2 regions of the Anabaena sp. EIM26 genome follow, and region 2 is predicted to be linked to the other one. Evidence: riboswitches for the same ligand, from Rfam matches in the RefSeq annotation. Region 2 holds a riboswitch; the other holds the start of a gene.

The links. A riboswitch is a leader RNA that binds a small molecule or an ion and turns the genes downstream of it on or off. The one in region 2 is predicted to bind cobalamin.
Region 1: it holds a riboswitch for cobalamin, as region 2 does, so the genes downstream of both, AC012T_RS05870 (energy-coupling factor ABC transporter permease) here and AC012T_RS20570 (DUF1636 family protein) in region 2, are expected to answer to the same signal.

The regions. Positions count from the first base shown of each region.
Region 1 covers NZ_CM172472.1:1,375,486-1,383,578, reverse strand. Annotated here, with positions in the region: gene AC012T_RS05890 (lipase family protein) at 1-84, shown strand, start outside; gene AC012T_RS05885 (acetamidase/formamidase family protein) at 135-1,097, shown strand; gene AC012T_RS05880 (NAD(P)/FAD-dependent oxidoreductase) at 1,099-2,262, opposite strand; gene AC012T_RS05875 (GNAT family N-acetyltransferase) at 2,305-2,811, shown strand; cobalamin riboswitch at 3,330-3,492, shown strand; gene AC012T_RS05870 (energy-coupling factor ABC transporter permease) at 3,519-4,298, shown strand; gene AC012T_RS05865 (energy-coupling factor ABC transporter substrate-binding protein) at 4,285-4,587, shown strand; gene cbiQ (cobalt ECF transporter T component CbiQ) at 4,584-5,396, shown strand; gene AC012T_RS05855 (energy-coupling factor ABC transporter ATP-binding protein) at 5,371-6,216, shown strand; gene petA (cytochrome f) at 6,598-7,599, opposite strand; gene petC (cytochrome b6-f complex iron-sulfur subunit) at 7,735-8,093, opposite strand, start outside.
Region 2 covers NZ_CM172472.1:4,753,223-4,761,315, forward strand. Annotated here, with positions in the region: gene AC012T_RS20565 (TonB-dependent receptor) at 1-765, opposite strand, end outside; gene AC012T_RS20570 (DUF1636 family protein) at 1,020-1,430, opposite strand; cobalamin riboswitch at 1,802-1,942, opposite strand; gene AC012T_RS20575 (MbnH family di-heme enzyme) at 2,046-3,215, opposite strand; gene AC012T_RS20580 (MbnP family copper-binding protein) at 3,212-4,111, opposite strand; gene AC012T_RS20585 (hypothetical protein) at 4,476-4,715, opposite strand; gene AC012T_RS20590 (high light inducible protein) at 4,759-4,971, opposite strand; gene AC012T_RS20595 (hypothetical protein) at 5,396-5,896, shown strand; gene AC012T_RS20600 (tetratricopeptide repeat protein) at 6,133-6,327, shown strand; gene AC012T_RS20605 (hypothetical protein) at 6,445-6,909, opposite strand; gene AC012T_RS20610 (1,9-bis(guanidino)-5-aza-nonane synthase) at 6,989-8,032, opposite strand.

The sequences.
Region 1 (8,093 bases), 2.6 Mb from region 2:
TTTATTTCCGCACGATTTAAAGATCATGCTATCAGCAATTATATTAGTACCTTCAAAGAAATAATAAGCCGTTCAGGGAATTAAAAGACGCTGCAATCAATAGCCATGCATCTACTCAATTCATCCACCACAACATGACTCACCACATTTTAAAAGCTACCAAAGAAACTGTACATCTAGGTGGCTTTTCCCATTTATTAAAACCAGCATTAGTAGTTAATTCTGACGACACAATAGACGTAGAAACTTATACTGGTTATTATGTTTATGACAAAGCTCCACCAGAATTTTTAACACCGGAATTTATTGATATCTGCAAAAATTTACCTCCCGAACGCAAAATAGCAGGTGGGCCACATTTACTCACAGGGCCAATTTATATCCGAGATGCTGAACCAGGAGATGTTTTAGAAATACAATTAGAAGCCATCTCACCCCGTTTACCCATTGGCTTTAATGCTATTCGTACAGGTTGGGGAGCATTACCACAACAATTTCCTCATCCAACATTAAAATTTATTCCCCTGGATTTAGAAAATAATTTTGCAGAATTTCCTATAGGATCAAATATCAAAATTCCCCTCACACCATTTTTTGGAATTTTGGGAGTTGCTACCCCAGAAAACTCCCGTAATTCTATACCACCTGGTGCTTATGGAGGGAACATTGATAACCGTCAATTACAAGCAGGTTCGCGGCTATTTTTACCCATATATCTTCCCGGTGCATTATTTTCTCTAGGTGATGGACATTCTGCACAGGGAGATGGTGAAGTGAATGTGACTGCTATCGAAACTTCTATGAATGGCAGAATTAAACTCAAATTGCGTAAAGATTTGCAACTGAAAATACCAATTGCCGAAACTCCCACAGATTTCATCAGCATGGGTTTTGCACCAACCTTAGATGATGCTTTAGAATTGGCTTTAAAAAATATGATCTATTTTCTGGAACGCTTCACAAACTTGTCACCAGAAGATGCTTATATTTTATGTAGTTTAGCTGTTAATTTCCATATTACCCAAGTTGTGAATAGTCCTCAAAAAGGTGTGCATGGAATGTTATCTAAATCAATTTTTCCGAAGATAATATTATAGATTAGTTCAAATTAGTTCTAGCTGGAGACATCTGGCTAATAATTTCATCTTGATAACCAGATACAAATTTAGCAAAGCGTGCTGCTAATGGTGGAACCAAAACAAAAGGACTACTAAAACCAGAGAAAATATGAATGTTTTCAAATTCAGGAATATTCCCAATTAATGGTAATTTATCTTTAGTGAATGCCACTAAACAATGATGCCAAGTTCCCGGTAAATTTCCTAAAGTTGGTAATATGTTGTTGATACTTGTTCGTAACCATTTTTCACTAGCTTCTGAGTTAATTGAAGCATAGGGATTTGTAAGAATACGGCTAATTTGACCTAAACGCAAACTACCATCAAGAAACTGCACAGCACCTGCATCTAAAATTGGTGTTACTGGTTCCTGTTCAGATTCATCCCATAATTTATCAACTTGAGTTGATGCAATTTCTAATTGCAAGCGTTGTAGATTAGCTGGTGTAACCAGGGTGCGTAAACGCAAATCTACAGGTGGGGTTTCAATTATTTCTGCATGAGAAAAATACGTTTTTATGGGAATACCTGCTAATTTTAGTAATTGTCGGCTGAGTCCACCCGCACAAATTGCTATATTGGCACTGTGGAAAGTTGCCGTAGTTGTTTTTACGCCTTTTAAGCCTTGATTAAGTTCTAATACTTGGGTAAACTGCAATTCTCCCCCTAGTCGCAACATAGCTTGAATATATGCTTGCGCTGTTTTATTTGGGTGGATATGACCATGTTTAATAGTCAAAGCACCAGATATGGCATTTCTATTTAGCAGTGGTTCTAATCCACAAGCTTCTTGAATACTTAATAAACTCGGTGGAATGGCAAGATGAGAGTAAGACGCAGATGTTGTTTTTGGGTCGCTATTAGTGGGGATAGTTAGCAATAAATCTAATTCACGAAATTGGATATCAGCATCTAACTCTTGGGATAAAATAGGGTAACGAGCTTTACTTTCTTGACTTAATTGTTGTGTAATTGGTGTTGTTCCTGACCAATAAGAAATTCCCCCATAACTATAGCAAGTAGCATTTTGTGGTGTGGTATATTGTTCTAGCAACAGTACAGAAAATCCAGTTTTTGCTAATTCATAAGCAAGTGCAGCACCTGTGATTCCTGCACCAATAATAATCCAGTCGTAAGTTTTCATGATTGTTTGAATCTAAATATGTTGAAAATTGGAACTGTTAAGATGAAAATTCGTGGTGAAACTTTCCTCGACTATCCAGCAATAGCTGAGGTCAATACTCTAGCTTTTAAAGGTGAAAATGAAGCTCTACTGATTGAGAAAATTCGGATTTCTGACCGCTATATTCCAGAGTTATCATTAGTAGCAGAAACTGATGGTAGAGTAATTGGTCATATTCTTTATAGCTATATTGATTTGGTCGATGAAGATACACTACAGGTTCTTGGTTTAGCACCCATAGCAGTTCATCCACAGTTTCACAATCAAGGAATTGGTAGCGCATTAATAAATGCAAGTTTAGAAATAGCAAATACCAGAAAAGAAGCTATCGTTATTGTACTGGGTTATCCTTCTTTCTATACACGCTTTGGGTTTGTTCCATCAGTTGATTATGAAATTGAATCTCCGTTCCCAGTCCCGAATGATGTTTTTATGGTCAAAACATTGCAAAGCTATGATAAAAAATACAAGGGTAAAGTTATTTATCCACCTGCTTTTGATGGATGTTGAGATTTAAATAATTCAGCGGGGTTCATTTCCCCGTTTGTAAGAAATTATTTGGTTCGTGCAGAATATGGGAGATAATGTTAGTGAGAGATATTATTCAAACTTAATTAGAAAACAAGGCGCAGGCATTTAAAGAAATAGCAAGCAAAATATAGGGTTGAAAACCAATAAAATCGTTATGAAATAAATAGAGTTTGATAATTTTGGTACAGGTATTGGCTTAGAGGTTGTTTGAAAAGTCTGTTTCTTTGTCATGTTGAATGGAGGGTAGCGGAATGAAACATCTCGGTACACGCTCTCAACCTAGATTCTTTCCTACGGAACGCTTCGCGTTCACAAAGTGTCCCGTAGGGATACGCTCGATTTCATTGCGCTCAGAATGACCTTTTATACCTCCTGAAACTTTTCAAACATACTCTTGCTTTCTTAGAAAACATCGCTTATCGACGATTTCCCGGACTTGTAGCTAAATGGCGGCAGATGTGGTGGTAAAAAATAGCGTCTCAAAATTTAGTAACGGTGATATAGTTACTCTAATCGGTTCTGATGGTTGGCAGCCAATGGCTAACGCCAAGCTGCACTATCGGACGCAAGGGGGAAAGTTCGGTGCAAATCCGGCGCTGTCCCGCAACTGTGAACCACAAATGGGTGAGTCAGGATGCCCGCCGGTTAGAATCAATTCGTTTACATAAATCTGCGAGGTACAGATTATGAACAGAAAAAAACAGGCGTTAGTCAGCCTAACCCTGATGGCAGTTATCAGTTTTTATCTAGTAGTTGGTTTACCCAAACCCGCCTACGCCATGCACATTATGGAAGGTTTTTTACCGGTGCAGTGGGCAATTTTTTGGTGGATTGTGGCATTACCATTTTTTCTATTAGGATTGCGTAGTCTGACTCGCATTACCCAAGCTAACCCGGAACTGAAACTACTGCTGGGCTTGGCTGGTGCTTTCACTTTTGTGCTGTCAGCGTTGAAAATCCCTTCTGTCACAGGTAGCTGTTCTCACCCAACAGGGACGGGGCTAGGTGCGGTGCTGTTTGGCCCCCTAACTATGTCGGTTTTGGGTAGCTTAGTATTGTTGTTTCAAGCTTTGTTACTGGCGCATGGTGGCTTGACAACGCTGGGTGCAAATGCTTTTTCGATGGCGATCGCTGGCCCTTTCCTAGCTTACTGGATCTATAATCTGACAATCAAGTTAAATGGTAAACAACAAATCGCCATATTTTTAGCAGCTGCGATCGCAGATTTGCTCACCTATATTATCACTTCTATCCAACTCGCCCTAGCTTTTCCTGCACCTGTTGGTGGGTTTATCGCTTCATTTACCAAGTTCGCCGGAATTTTTGCTATAACTCAAGTTCCCTTAGCAATTAGTGAAGGATTGCTAACTGTATTGGTGTGGAACTGGCTGCAATCTTATAATCCTCAAGAATTGGAATTGCTGAAATTAATCAAACGGGAACCCCAAGGAAATGAATCAGTCTAAAAAAGGGTTGAGTAACTGGCTGCTGGTGGTAGCTGTATTAGCTTTAGCAGTTGCACCATTAATATTTGTGCGTGATGGAGAATTTGCCGGTGCTGATGGCAAAGCGGAAGAGGCTATTAATGAAATACAACCTGAATATAAACCCTGGATTAAATCATTTTTTGAACCAGCTAGTGGGGAAATAGAAAGTTTATTATTTGCATCGCAAGCAGCTTTAGGTGCGGGAGTAGTTGGTTACGCAATTGGGTTGTATAAAGGACGTTCCCAACAACAAAAACGTGAAGAATGAGCCTGCAAATAGACACTTTAGCTTATACTAATCGACTGCGAAGATTGCCACCAGAACATAAACTAATTTTTGCATTTACTACTCTTGCTATTTCCCTTGTTACCCATCCGCTAGTGCAAATTTTAATAGTGCTTTGGATGGGTGTTTGGACAGTAATTTATGCAAAAATTCCGGCTGATGTTTATTTCCGGTTATTAATGTTCACTATGGTTTTTTGTTTGACGAGTTTACCAGCATTAATGGTGAATGGAGTGGCAATTACTGATTTAGAAAGTGTCAAATTAGATTCCTTGTATGGACTAAATATCGGACAATTCTATATTTATATCAGTCATAATGGCAGTATCCAAGCATTGGAAATTTTAACCAGAGCATTAGCCTCTGTTTCTTGCTTATATTTTCTCATGTTAACTATCCCTTTCACGGAAATTTTACAAACTCTGCGTTACTTAGGATTTCCAGTACTTTTAACCGATTTATTATTATTAATGTATCGGTTTATTTTCATCCTACTGAACACAGCCGATGAATTATTGACAGCACAAAATTCCCGTGGTGGCTACCGCACTTGGCGTATTGGCATAAAAAGTTTAGCATTATTAATTGGGCAACTATTACAGCGAACTTTACAACGATATAGTCAGTTCTCTCTGGGATTAGAAGCACGGGGTTTTGTTGGTGAATTTCGAGTTTGGTATCCCCGGCGCTATCGCCCACAAGTGCGATATATCATCGAAGCAATTTGCGGCTGTGTAGGATTAATAGGATTAGAGTTTTGGCGAAATGCAGGAATATTTACTCGAATTTGAGCAGGTATATTACACCTATCCCGGCGCACAACAATCAGCTTTAAATGGACTAACACTGAAGATTCCATCAGGTAAAAAGTGTGCGTTGATCGGTCAGAATGGTTGTGGTAAAACAACACTATTTCTATTAGCTAATGGTCTATATAAACCTGATTCTGGCATTGTCAGTTGGCGTGGTAAACCGTTAATTTATAACCGAAATTATCTCGGTAACTTAAGGCAGAAGGTTGGACTAGTATTTCAAGATCCAGAACAACAGTTAGTAGCTTCTACTGTTGAAGAGGATATATCTTATGGTTTATGTAATTTAGGTTTACCAGAACCAGAAATTAAAGACCGAGTAGAACAAGCATTAGTTGAATTTGAACTGACTACTTTAGCAGAAAGACCAGTGCATCATCTGAGTTTAGGACAAAAAAAGCGAGTTTCTATAGCTGATGTGATGGTACTTCACCCGGAACTCTTGGTACTAGATGAACCCACTGCTTATTTAGATATCAAACATACTCGTAACTTGATAGCAACTTTAAAAAAAATTCATCAAAATGGAACGACTTTAGTAATGGCAACCCACGATTTAGATCTAGTTTATCGTTGGGCAGATTGGGTTTTTGTCATGGATAAAGGACGGTTGATGCTAGAAGGTAAACCACAAGATGTATTCAGCCAGCGCACACTTTTAGAAGAGTTAGAGTTAGGTGTACCATTGATATATGAGATGTTATTTGATGGGCTATCTTTTGAGGAAGGAGTAGTTGAAGGAGTAGTTATAGAACGAGTGCGACAGAGGATATTAGAGCTATTTCATAATTTTTCCTAATTATACAGCTAGAGATCTCAAAAAATGCACGACAGCTTACAAAGAAGGCAGGAGGCAGAGGGCAGGAGGCAGGAGGCAGGAGGGAAGAAGTATGAAAACTTTAGTTCTGGGTCTAAAGCCCAGTTTAAAAGAGGAATTGTATCGAGACGCATAGCGCGTTAGCAAAGCGGCACGGAGTGCGATACAAAGCGTCCTTGCTTCAATCCCACGTTTTAAAACGTGGGTTCCTCCTGCCTCTTGAACTGATTTTTAGGGTATTTTATCGGCAAATCAAGGGATTTATCTTTTTATTTTGCCTAAAGTCATGGAAGAGGGTTATGTAACAGAAATAAAAAAGACAGGCAAGATGCCTGTCTAAAAATGAATTATTTAGCAGAGAATTTAGAAATTCATCTCAGCAGCTTGAACTTTTTCAATCTGCTTTTTCTTTAGTACCAGCATAACTTGTGCCAACATCACTAAACAGACGAAAGCAACCATCCATGCGACTCTGGAACTATCTTGTAAGACAATTTCTGCATCTAGTTGACCGAAACCACCAACATTGGGGTTGTTGGTCAAAGCATCACCAGATGCAACTGTTTGTCCTTCAGAAACAATTAGATCTGGGCCTGCGGGAACAGTGTCATTAACAACTTCACCAGCGTCAGTTGTGATGCTGATTACATACTTAACATTACCGTCTTCGTCTTCTTCTTTGGCAATCTTGCTAATTGTGCCAGCAGCAGAAGCGTTGTAAATGTTGTTATTGCTCTTTTCACCTGTGGGGTATACTTGTCCGCGTCCCCGGTTTCCGCCTACATGAACGGAATATTTGCCAAAGTGGATATTTTTGTCGGTAGCGGGGTTAGGAGACAAAATAGGGAAGACGATTTCTTGATATTGTTCGCCGGGTAAGGGGCCAACGATGACAATATTGTCTTTGTCTTCACCGTAAGGTTGGAAGTAAACATCGCCTACTTCTTCCTTCATTTCTTCAGGAATGCGGTCTTCTGGCGCAATTTTGAAGCCGTCGGGCAACATTAATACAGCACCGACGTTTAAGCCGACTTTAGAACCATCAGCGCCTACTTGCTGTGCGCTGGTATCGTAGGGAATTTTGACGATCGCTTTAAATACGGTGTCAGGTAGTACCGATTGGGGTACTTCTACTTCTGTAGGTTTAGCTGCTAGGTGACAGTTAGCGCAAACAATCCGTCCTGTTGGTTCGCGGGGAGTTTCCGGATAGGCTGCTTGCGCCCAGAATGGATAAGCCGCAGCGGTTTGGGGTTGGGCTATATCGCTGGTGAAGAAAAAGGTCACGGTGGCGATCGCTATAAGCAATGCGTTTAACATTACTTTAGCAGTACGAGTTAACCTCGCAGGTGTACAGGCGTTTCTCATCTCTATAAAGTCATTACATTAGTCAGTGGTCATTAGTCATCGATCATTGGTCATTGGTCGTTGGTCATTGGTCAAGAATTGATTCAAAACTCTGGACTTTAGACTTTAGACTAATCACTCGGTACTCAGTACTTTCTAAGCCCACCAAGCTGGTTCACCGGTACGGAAGTCGGTTTCTGTCCAAGGTGTCAAAACGATTTTGTCGTCATTAACTGTGGCATGAGCCAGAGCCAAAGATTTGGGTGCAGGCCCCCGAACGACTTTACCAGTAGCATCGTACTGGGAACCGTGACAAGGACATTTAAATTTGTTTTCAGCTACGTTCCAAGGGACAACACAACCTAAGTGGGTACAGATGGCGTTAATCCCATAGTCAGCGATCGCTTCTTTGCTTTCGACCACAATATATGTAGGATCACCTTTTAGTCCTTGAACCAAAGTGCGATCGCCCACATTATGGCTTTCTAGAAATTGACCAACACTAACATCGTTAC
Region 2 (8,093 bases):
GTTATAAAGTGCATCATTATTTTTTCGAGTTCCCGAAAAATTAGCTTCAGGAATAGAAAAAGGATAATTATTTTCAGCTTGAGTACGGTTATAACCTACAACCCAAGAAATATCACCCTTTTTACCGCTATTTTGAATACTCTGTTGATTGAGTCCATAAGCACCAAAATTGACTTTTGCCTCTGTGGTAATTTTCTCTGTAGGACGACGGGTGATAATATTAATTACTCCCCCAATTGCATCAGAACCATAAAGAGTTGAACCTCCTCCCGGTAATACTTCAACTCTTTGAATATTATTAGTTGTAAATTCGGAAAGATCAAAACCACCACCTCCCACATTATTAATTGGTCTACCATCAAGTAATATTAATACTTGACCGGTATTAGAACCACGGATAAATTGACCACTTAAAGCATTAACTTCTGTTCCTACTGTACCATCACCTAATATACCAGGCAGAAATTTAAGCGCTTCTCTCACGGTTCTCGCACCTTGCGCTTCCATTTCTTCACCCGTAATTACATAAATTGGCCGGGTAGAATCTTTGACTGTTCCTTCCTGACGAAAGGGTGAAAAAACAGGTTCATTTAATAGCTTCTCAATAACATTTATTTCAATATCAGCTTCTTTTTCTTCAGTATCTGCTGGTGTATTTTGAGTAATTTCTACTCCTAGAACTTTGCAATTCTCACACCACATTCCCAAGGTCGCACTAGACGCAATAATTTGAATTCCCAGTTTCGCAACTAAATTAGTAGACATTTTTGATCTAAACACCTGGATAACTAAAAATTGGGACAAGGTAAAAGTTGCAGTCTTTTTTATTACCCAGCACGGTAACTCACTCAATTACAAGCTCAAAAAAGACTGCGACAATAAAGAAAGAAGCCGCACTGCATGAAATGAGAATCATAATCATTGTCGCGCAGGTGGTATAAAATTGCAATAGTGGCTTGGCATCAATTTAACTAGTCACCAAGAGCAACATACTTTTTATACTGATATATAGTGAACAATTAACAACAATTGGCGTTTAAGTTTGCCCACTTATTTAACGCAGGAATTTTCGCTAAAATACCTTTTTTCAAGGCTTCTGGTCGTTCTGACCAAAGTAATAAACCATCCGCTTTAGCACAGTATAATCTTGCACATTCTAGTATCGCAGATGCACTACCATCTACGGATAAATCACCAAACAGATAGGTTGATTTTCCTGCCGCTGTAAAAGCAATTACACAAGAATGACTGCAAGCACTCATACATTCAACCCCCTGAATGCAGAATTGATTTTGCATTTCGCTATCTTTTGCAAGTTCTTGAAGCTGTTGTAGTAGTTGTTCACCTTTACTTTCACCAACCTGCTTCCCGTCTTGCCACTTACCACCACAAGTCGTGCAGACAAATAGAGTATGTTTTTGATTGAGCATTGATTGAAAAATGTGTAATAATCAGCTAGAAACGCAGATATAAAAGTTGCTACAGCAGCAACCTCTCCTGCAAACAAATAATGTTTGAAATCATTCCTTCCCAAGTTAAAAAAGGGCTGATATCAATTGGTATATTTGATTCAATTGAAAACTGCTATGTCTATTTGAAATTTGGAAAAATCTATTGAAGATAGCAGTAAGCCTCAGTCATCTACGCTTTCCGTCTTCTTGGATACAAGGTTGCAAAAAACTCAATCGACTATTAATATCCTCAGAGTAATACACAATCTGTAGAGAATCTCTGAAGCTAAAATGATTAATTTTGATGGAAATATTCATGGATTTATTCATCTGTACCACGCAGATGGATATGGTTGGTTTCACTCTCGGCGGGCATTCTGACTCAGAGACATAAGCCTCATTACAGCTGCGGGACAGCGTTGGATTTACACCAAACTTTCCCCCTTGCGTTTAATGGGTTTTCCATTAAAACCGATATCGAAAATAAACATACAATAATTTTCGTTGGTTGTCAATGGTAGTGGCAGGATAATTTTATTTAAGTCTTGCTGAATTGAACTGCAATTACAAAAGATTACCGTTCAATATTGATAATTATTCTGTTAGTTTGTCTTCGTAGGGATTACTAAAAGCTGGGTTTTCAACAAAATCTTCATCGGTCAGACTTTGCAAAAATGCCAGTAAATCCTGTTTTTCACTTTCACTTAATTGAAACCCACTAATAAACTCACTTTTGAAAGGATTTTTACTGCCAATTCCGGTAAACTCGCCTGTATTGATAGTTCTGCCACCTGCTTGATAATGGTCAATCACTTCCTCCAGAGTCGCTATACTCCCATCGTGCATATAGGGTGCAGTGAGGGCAATATTTCGCAAAGTAGGAGCTTTAAAACGACCCATATCTGTTGGTTTAGAAGTTATTTCATAAACACCAGTATTATTTGCTGGATAAGAACCTTTACCATCAATATTATAAAGACCAGTATTGTGAAAAGCAATTTCTTGAAAGGCTAATTTTTCGTGCATGACTGAATCTGTAAAATTAATTCCTCCATGACAGTGAAAACATTCTAAATTTTCGCTATTAAATAGTTTCTCACCTCGTTTTGCTGCTGGAGAAATGGCATTAGCATCACCACCAAAGCGATATTTATCATAGGGAGAATTTACAGAAATAAAAGTGCGTTCAAAAGTTGCTAACGCTTTAGTTAAATTGCTGAGATTAATAGGATTTTTATCATTTTCAAAAGCATCTGTAAACATCTGTCGATATTTCCTGTCATCTTGCAACATTGCTAATATTTGTTTTTCCCTTCCTACCATCCCCATTTCCACTGGATGTTCCCCAAATATTGGCACTAATGCTTGATTTTCTAACTTTGTCATTAAAGGGTTAGCCCAAGTTAATACAGGGTTGTAGGCAATATTAGCAAGACTCATGGAGTTACGAGGATGTTTTTCCCCAGTTGCTCCCACTGCTATTGTTTCCCCATCAGTAAAAGCCAATTTTTGCAGATGACAAGAAGCACAGGAAAATTCACCTGTAATTGATAAACGTTGTTCATAAAAAAGATGTCTTCCCAATTCAACTTTTTGGGAATTCATCAGGTTATCAGCTGGTACAATTGGTTTAGGCATCCAGACAGGAATATTCCAATTATATTCTGAAGTTGAAGATGCAGAAATAGCTGTACTCAGTCCCATTGATAAACAAACTGAGAACAGACAAACTGTTAGCAATGTGAACCAGCGAGATAATTTCATTCAACTCTAAAAAATTTCTGTTTAGTAGCAGGTTTACCATTAAAAGGTAGACCGAAATTAGTCATAATCACATTGCAGTCAATATCATCTGGAGATGACATACAACCAGGAGGTGTATTTTTTTTGTTAACTGTTAAATTTGTATTTCCTATTAAGGCTGCAATATCAGCAATTACGACATCTTTATCAACATTAAACTTAGTAAAAATGACTTTTGCAGTATTCAAATTACTACAAGTTGATGGTTTTTGACTTCCCTCAATTGCTTGACAACCAGTGCTACCTAAATGAATTGGGAAACCCTGAGCTTTTTCACTTTTTTCACCATGCTTTACCTGAGAATTATCAGTTTGGGTTTTCCAATCCAAACGAGCAAATTTATAACCAAAAAGCCAATTCCACCATAAAGAAGTGAGATTTAATGGTGATGGTGCAATGACAGAATCAGCATGATTGAGATTGACAGGAACACCTAAAGTAAATTGTAAGCCTTGATAATTACCTTTGGGTATTGTCCCAACAATTTGATTGCGTGTTTCGAGAGTACCGTTAGCACAACCACCGGATTTATTTTCAAAGTCTAAGAGAGCAACATTTTGATATTGCCATTTTCCATCCTGTGTTAAATTCACAGGTATAAATTTACCATTATTATCAATTAAGGCAATCTCAGATACATAAAAACGGAAATCATCGGCAGTAACTTTTGTGGCTGGTTTACCTAAGGTATAGGTTTTACCACATTCAAAAGGTTGTTTACCCACTCTTCCTTGAAAATTAATGGTTACTTCTTGGTTGTTACTCGTTTGAGCTACAGTTTTGGTAACGCAACAGAAATTCCCAGCCAGGATAATTCCTGCCATTGTGGTAGATGTCAATAATAATTGCTGTTTCATGCTTGGTTCTATGAATAAAGGAATTTAGTTACTTTTCTAGTGTGAAGGGCTATTAATGTTGATATTATGAATAGCTATTTTGAGTTAAATAAACCACTTAGTCAAAAGACAGCTTGTCAAACTTAATTTTTGATATAGCATTTCCTAGTCTAAGGAAGTACAAAATTATCTGCGTACCCTGCGGGAAGCAAGCTATATCTGCGTCCATCTTCGTTTAATTATTAACACTTGTACCTTACTTAAATAGAAATTGCTATATTGTGGATTTAGACAAATTTGTAAATATGAAAATTAAAAGAAGTCTGAGTTGTAACAACAAAGACTTCTTAGGGAAATATTCAGTTTATATTTTGCAGCCAACTTCTTATCCCAAGTTATTAAAAAAGGTTGACCAAAGAGTTCCCGTTACTCCTACTGCAATTAAAGCATTTGTGAAAAATCTGCCTAGTTCAGTTTCTTGTCCTAGTCCTTTGTCGTCTTGTCCTACACTAAAAAACAATGACCAGGCTTGGTTGACATTAACTGTTTCAAAGTTATTGAAGTTAGGACGAAACACAACTGGACTAATTAAGTCTTTTTTAGGAAAATCAAAATCAGTTTTCATAGTTTCCCCTTTTTAATGTTGTATTGGTTGACTGAAAAATAATTTACAGGTTTGTTAACCATCCAATCAAGCCATTTCCTGTAATCGCTTCTACAGCTATGAGTGAAATAAAACCAATCATAGCTAAACGTCCATTCAGCTTTTCTGCGTATTCTGTAAAACCTGTTCTTGGGGTTTGATCTACATATACCTTGGGTTCAATCGCAAAGCTGTTGAGTTGACCAAATTCGCTGGTGGTAAAGCCTTTAACTGTCATGTTTTTTTCTTTTTTGTTCTCTTATGTAAATGAATATAACATTTTGTAAATATTTTTTGCAAGGTGTTGACACGATAAAAAAATACGGTAAACCGTACTAAATATCATTCGGGATACCGTATAATCAAGTTCAGTTAGGGCTGAAAGGTAGAAATTTTTGATTTGTAGACAAATTGATTACTTATAGCAGAAAGCAATAGGCACTCTTACAAGAAAGAAACCCCTGCTATGATTAGGTCTTAAGGATCAACAATGTCTTAATCAAAAATGGCTACGGTCATATCAGCTAAGTCCGCTTGTCAATAGGGTTTGAGACGCGCTAATTCTGACAGTAGGTATCTGAAGATTATGTAATTCTACGTAAAAATGCAAGTAACAAAGTTATGTTATACTTGATCAGCAAAATTATTACTTTCATGTAACTATGTTCAAACACTCGAATTTGCTGTTAGCACTGATAGGGATTTTTTGCATATTTAATTACCCAGAAATGCAATCTACCCAAGCCCAAGTGCGAGCAAAACCTAAGCTAACTTACAAAGAGAAATTTGATCAATATACTAATTTTGTAGATGAAAACTGTGTGCGTCCACAAAAGCGTAGATTCGAGAGTCTGGAATATCAACTGTGTTCAATGGAAGATATTCACACGAGAGTTAGTATGGAAGGACCAGAGGGAGAAAATGGACCAACGGCTTACTTCTATGGTGGCAAGCTATTTGCGTTTAGAGATACTGGTAGTGGGCAAGTCTGGATGTTTGAAAAGGGAAAATTGATTGCGGAGGTGGAAGTGGGTGCTGTTAACCCAAAATACAATATAATCACGACTCAATTTAACCCTAAACAACGTAAGGAATATACCGATTGGGCGATGAAGTCTAGCCGAAATATGCTGAAGGTTTTTGGCTATAATTTGAATCTGTAAAAATAGTTTGTAAAAATGCTAAAAATACTCACTTCATAAACTATCTCAAATATCAAGTTTTTGGAGAAATGATGATACAAAAAACGTACAGATTGATCGTACCAAGCTGGTTAAGAATTTCCAGCATATTGGTGTTACTAAACATGGGTGTAAATCAAAAAGAGATCGCAAATACTACCTCACAGAATATATCTCCGGTAATAGTTTCTTAGGCTCAAACAACGGCTGAACAGTGGTTGAAGCGGGGAGATGAGAGGGACAATGCGAAAGATGCGATCGCAGATTTTAATCAAGCAATTAAACTAGAACCTGAGTCGGCAGTATCCTATTATAATCGAGGTCTTGCTCAACGTCGTTTAGGTCAAAAGCAAGCTGCTATTGGTGACTTTCAAAAAGCAGCAAAATTATATCAGGCAAGTAACAAGACATAGGACTTACGCATAAGGTACGGAATAAACGTATCCCTTACGGGACCGTCAGGCATACCACAGAGGCACAGAGATCACAGAGAAATGAGGGTTTGAGAGATATTTTGCGTAAGTCCTGTGCTATTCTTGCTTAATCCCAAATAGTTCTAAACTGCTCCGAGACTCTGCTAAAAAACGCTTTTCTATGGCGCGATATTCAGGTGATGATACATTTTTAATGGTATTATCTAAGTGCCAAGCTGCAACTAATTTTTGTTTGCGGAAACCATATCTATGAAAATCTTCAGCACTAACGTGAATTAATTGTCCATTTTTATATTTTAATACAGCAACATCCAAAGCACCATTTTCATTGCCATCAGATGCTTCAACACTTTGGATATATAAAGATATTGGTTTACCCTTAACTTGGCAAAGATCATATATAAAACTACCTTTTTTCCTTTTTTGTAGAGGGCAGTTTTTTGGCTCTACATCACCTTGGAAGTTTTTCTCCGTAACCAAGGATTTATTAGTGGCCAAAGAGGGCAAACTTAGAGACAAGAGCAAAGATGAAATTGTCAATAACCTAAGTAAATTAGTCATATTTTAATATCTAGGTTTTGTCTTAATTACAAATACATTATAGCTATTTTAGGGAGCTTTCTTTGCCCCCTAAAAATCTCTACACAGTTGCTACCTTGGGTTGAGGTTTAGTGAATAAATCAGCTAAATGATGTGGTTGGCGATCGCGCCAATTACCCTTATGATAGGCATATCCCGCAATCAACGGTAAAGCCACAGTTGCCTCTGCAAACACCATTTGTTCAGTAGCTTTATCTACCTTCCCCCAAGAATGGGCTTCTTTGAGAGTAGAACCAGATAAAGCCCCATCTCGTTCATCAGCAACGGTAACTTGAATTGTATACTTGTGCATACTCGTATCAAAGCCCAGCATTTCCGCAGCTACCACCGTATCCTGAGCAAAGTTTTTCGGCACACCACCACCAATCATCACCAAGCCAGTATAGTTTGAAGCTAGTTTACACTGAGTTAACTCCCGGAAGTCTCGCACCGAGTCAATGGTTAAATGAGAGTCTGGAGAATTCCATTGATGATGAACCAGTCCAAACCCAGCCGAACAGTCACTAAAAGCGGGGACAAAAATCGGGACTCGGTGTTGATAAGCAGCTTGTACTACAGACTGACCATAGTTACCTCTGCGTTCTATATAAGCCGCCATTTCCTCAATAAATTCCCGTGAAGAATAGGGACGATTATCTAAAGTCTCCGCAATTTCCGCAATGGTCATGTCACACACCCGTAACTGATCTTCATCAATATAGGTGTCATATATGCGGTCAATTCGTTGCTGTCTTAATATCTCATCATCTGCAAAAGGATCACCGACATAATGACGATAACCTAATGCTTCAAAGAAATCTTGATCAACAATATTAGCACCAGTAGATACAATTGCATCTACCATATTGTTAGTAATTAAATCGTGAACTATTCCCTTTAATCCAGCACTAAATAAAGAACCTGCTAAACATAGAATGATTGTACATTCTTTGTCTTGCAACATGGCATCATAAATTTTCGCCGCTCGTCCTAAATTTCTGGCTTGGAAAGCTGTTTTGCTCATAGCTTCCACTAAACCAACAACATCAAAATCTTTAATGTCAATTGGTTGCACAGTCTCTTGCAAAAGTTCTTCACGATTCATGGTAGATTTTCCCTAATTAAAGTTTAAAATTTTATTTCACGCAGAGGCGTAGAGTCACAGA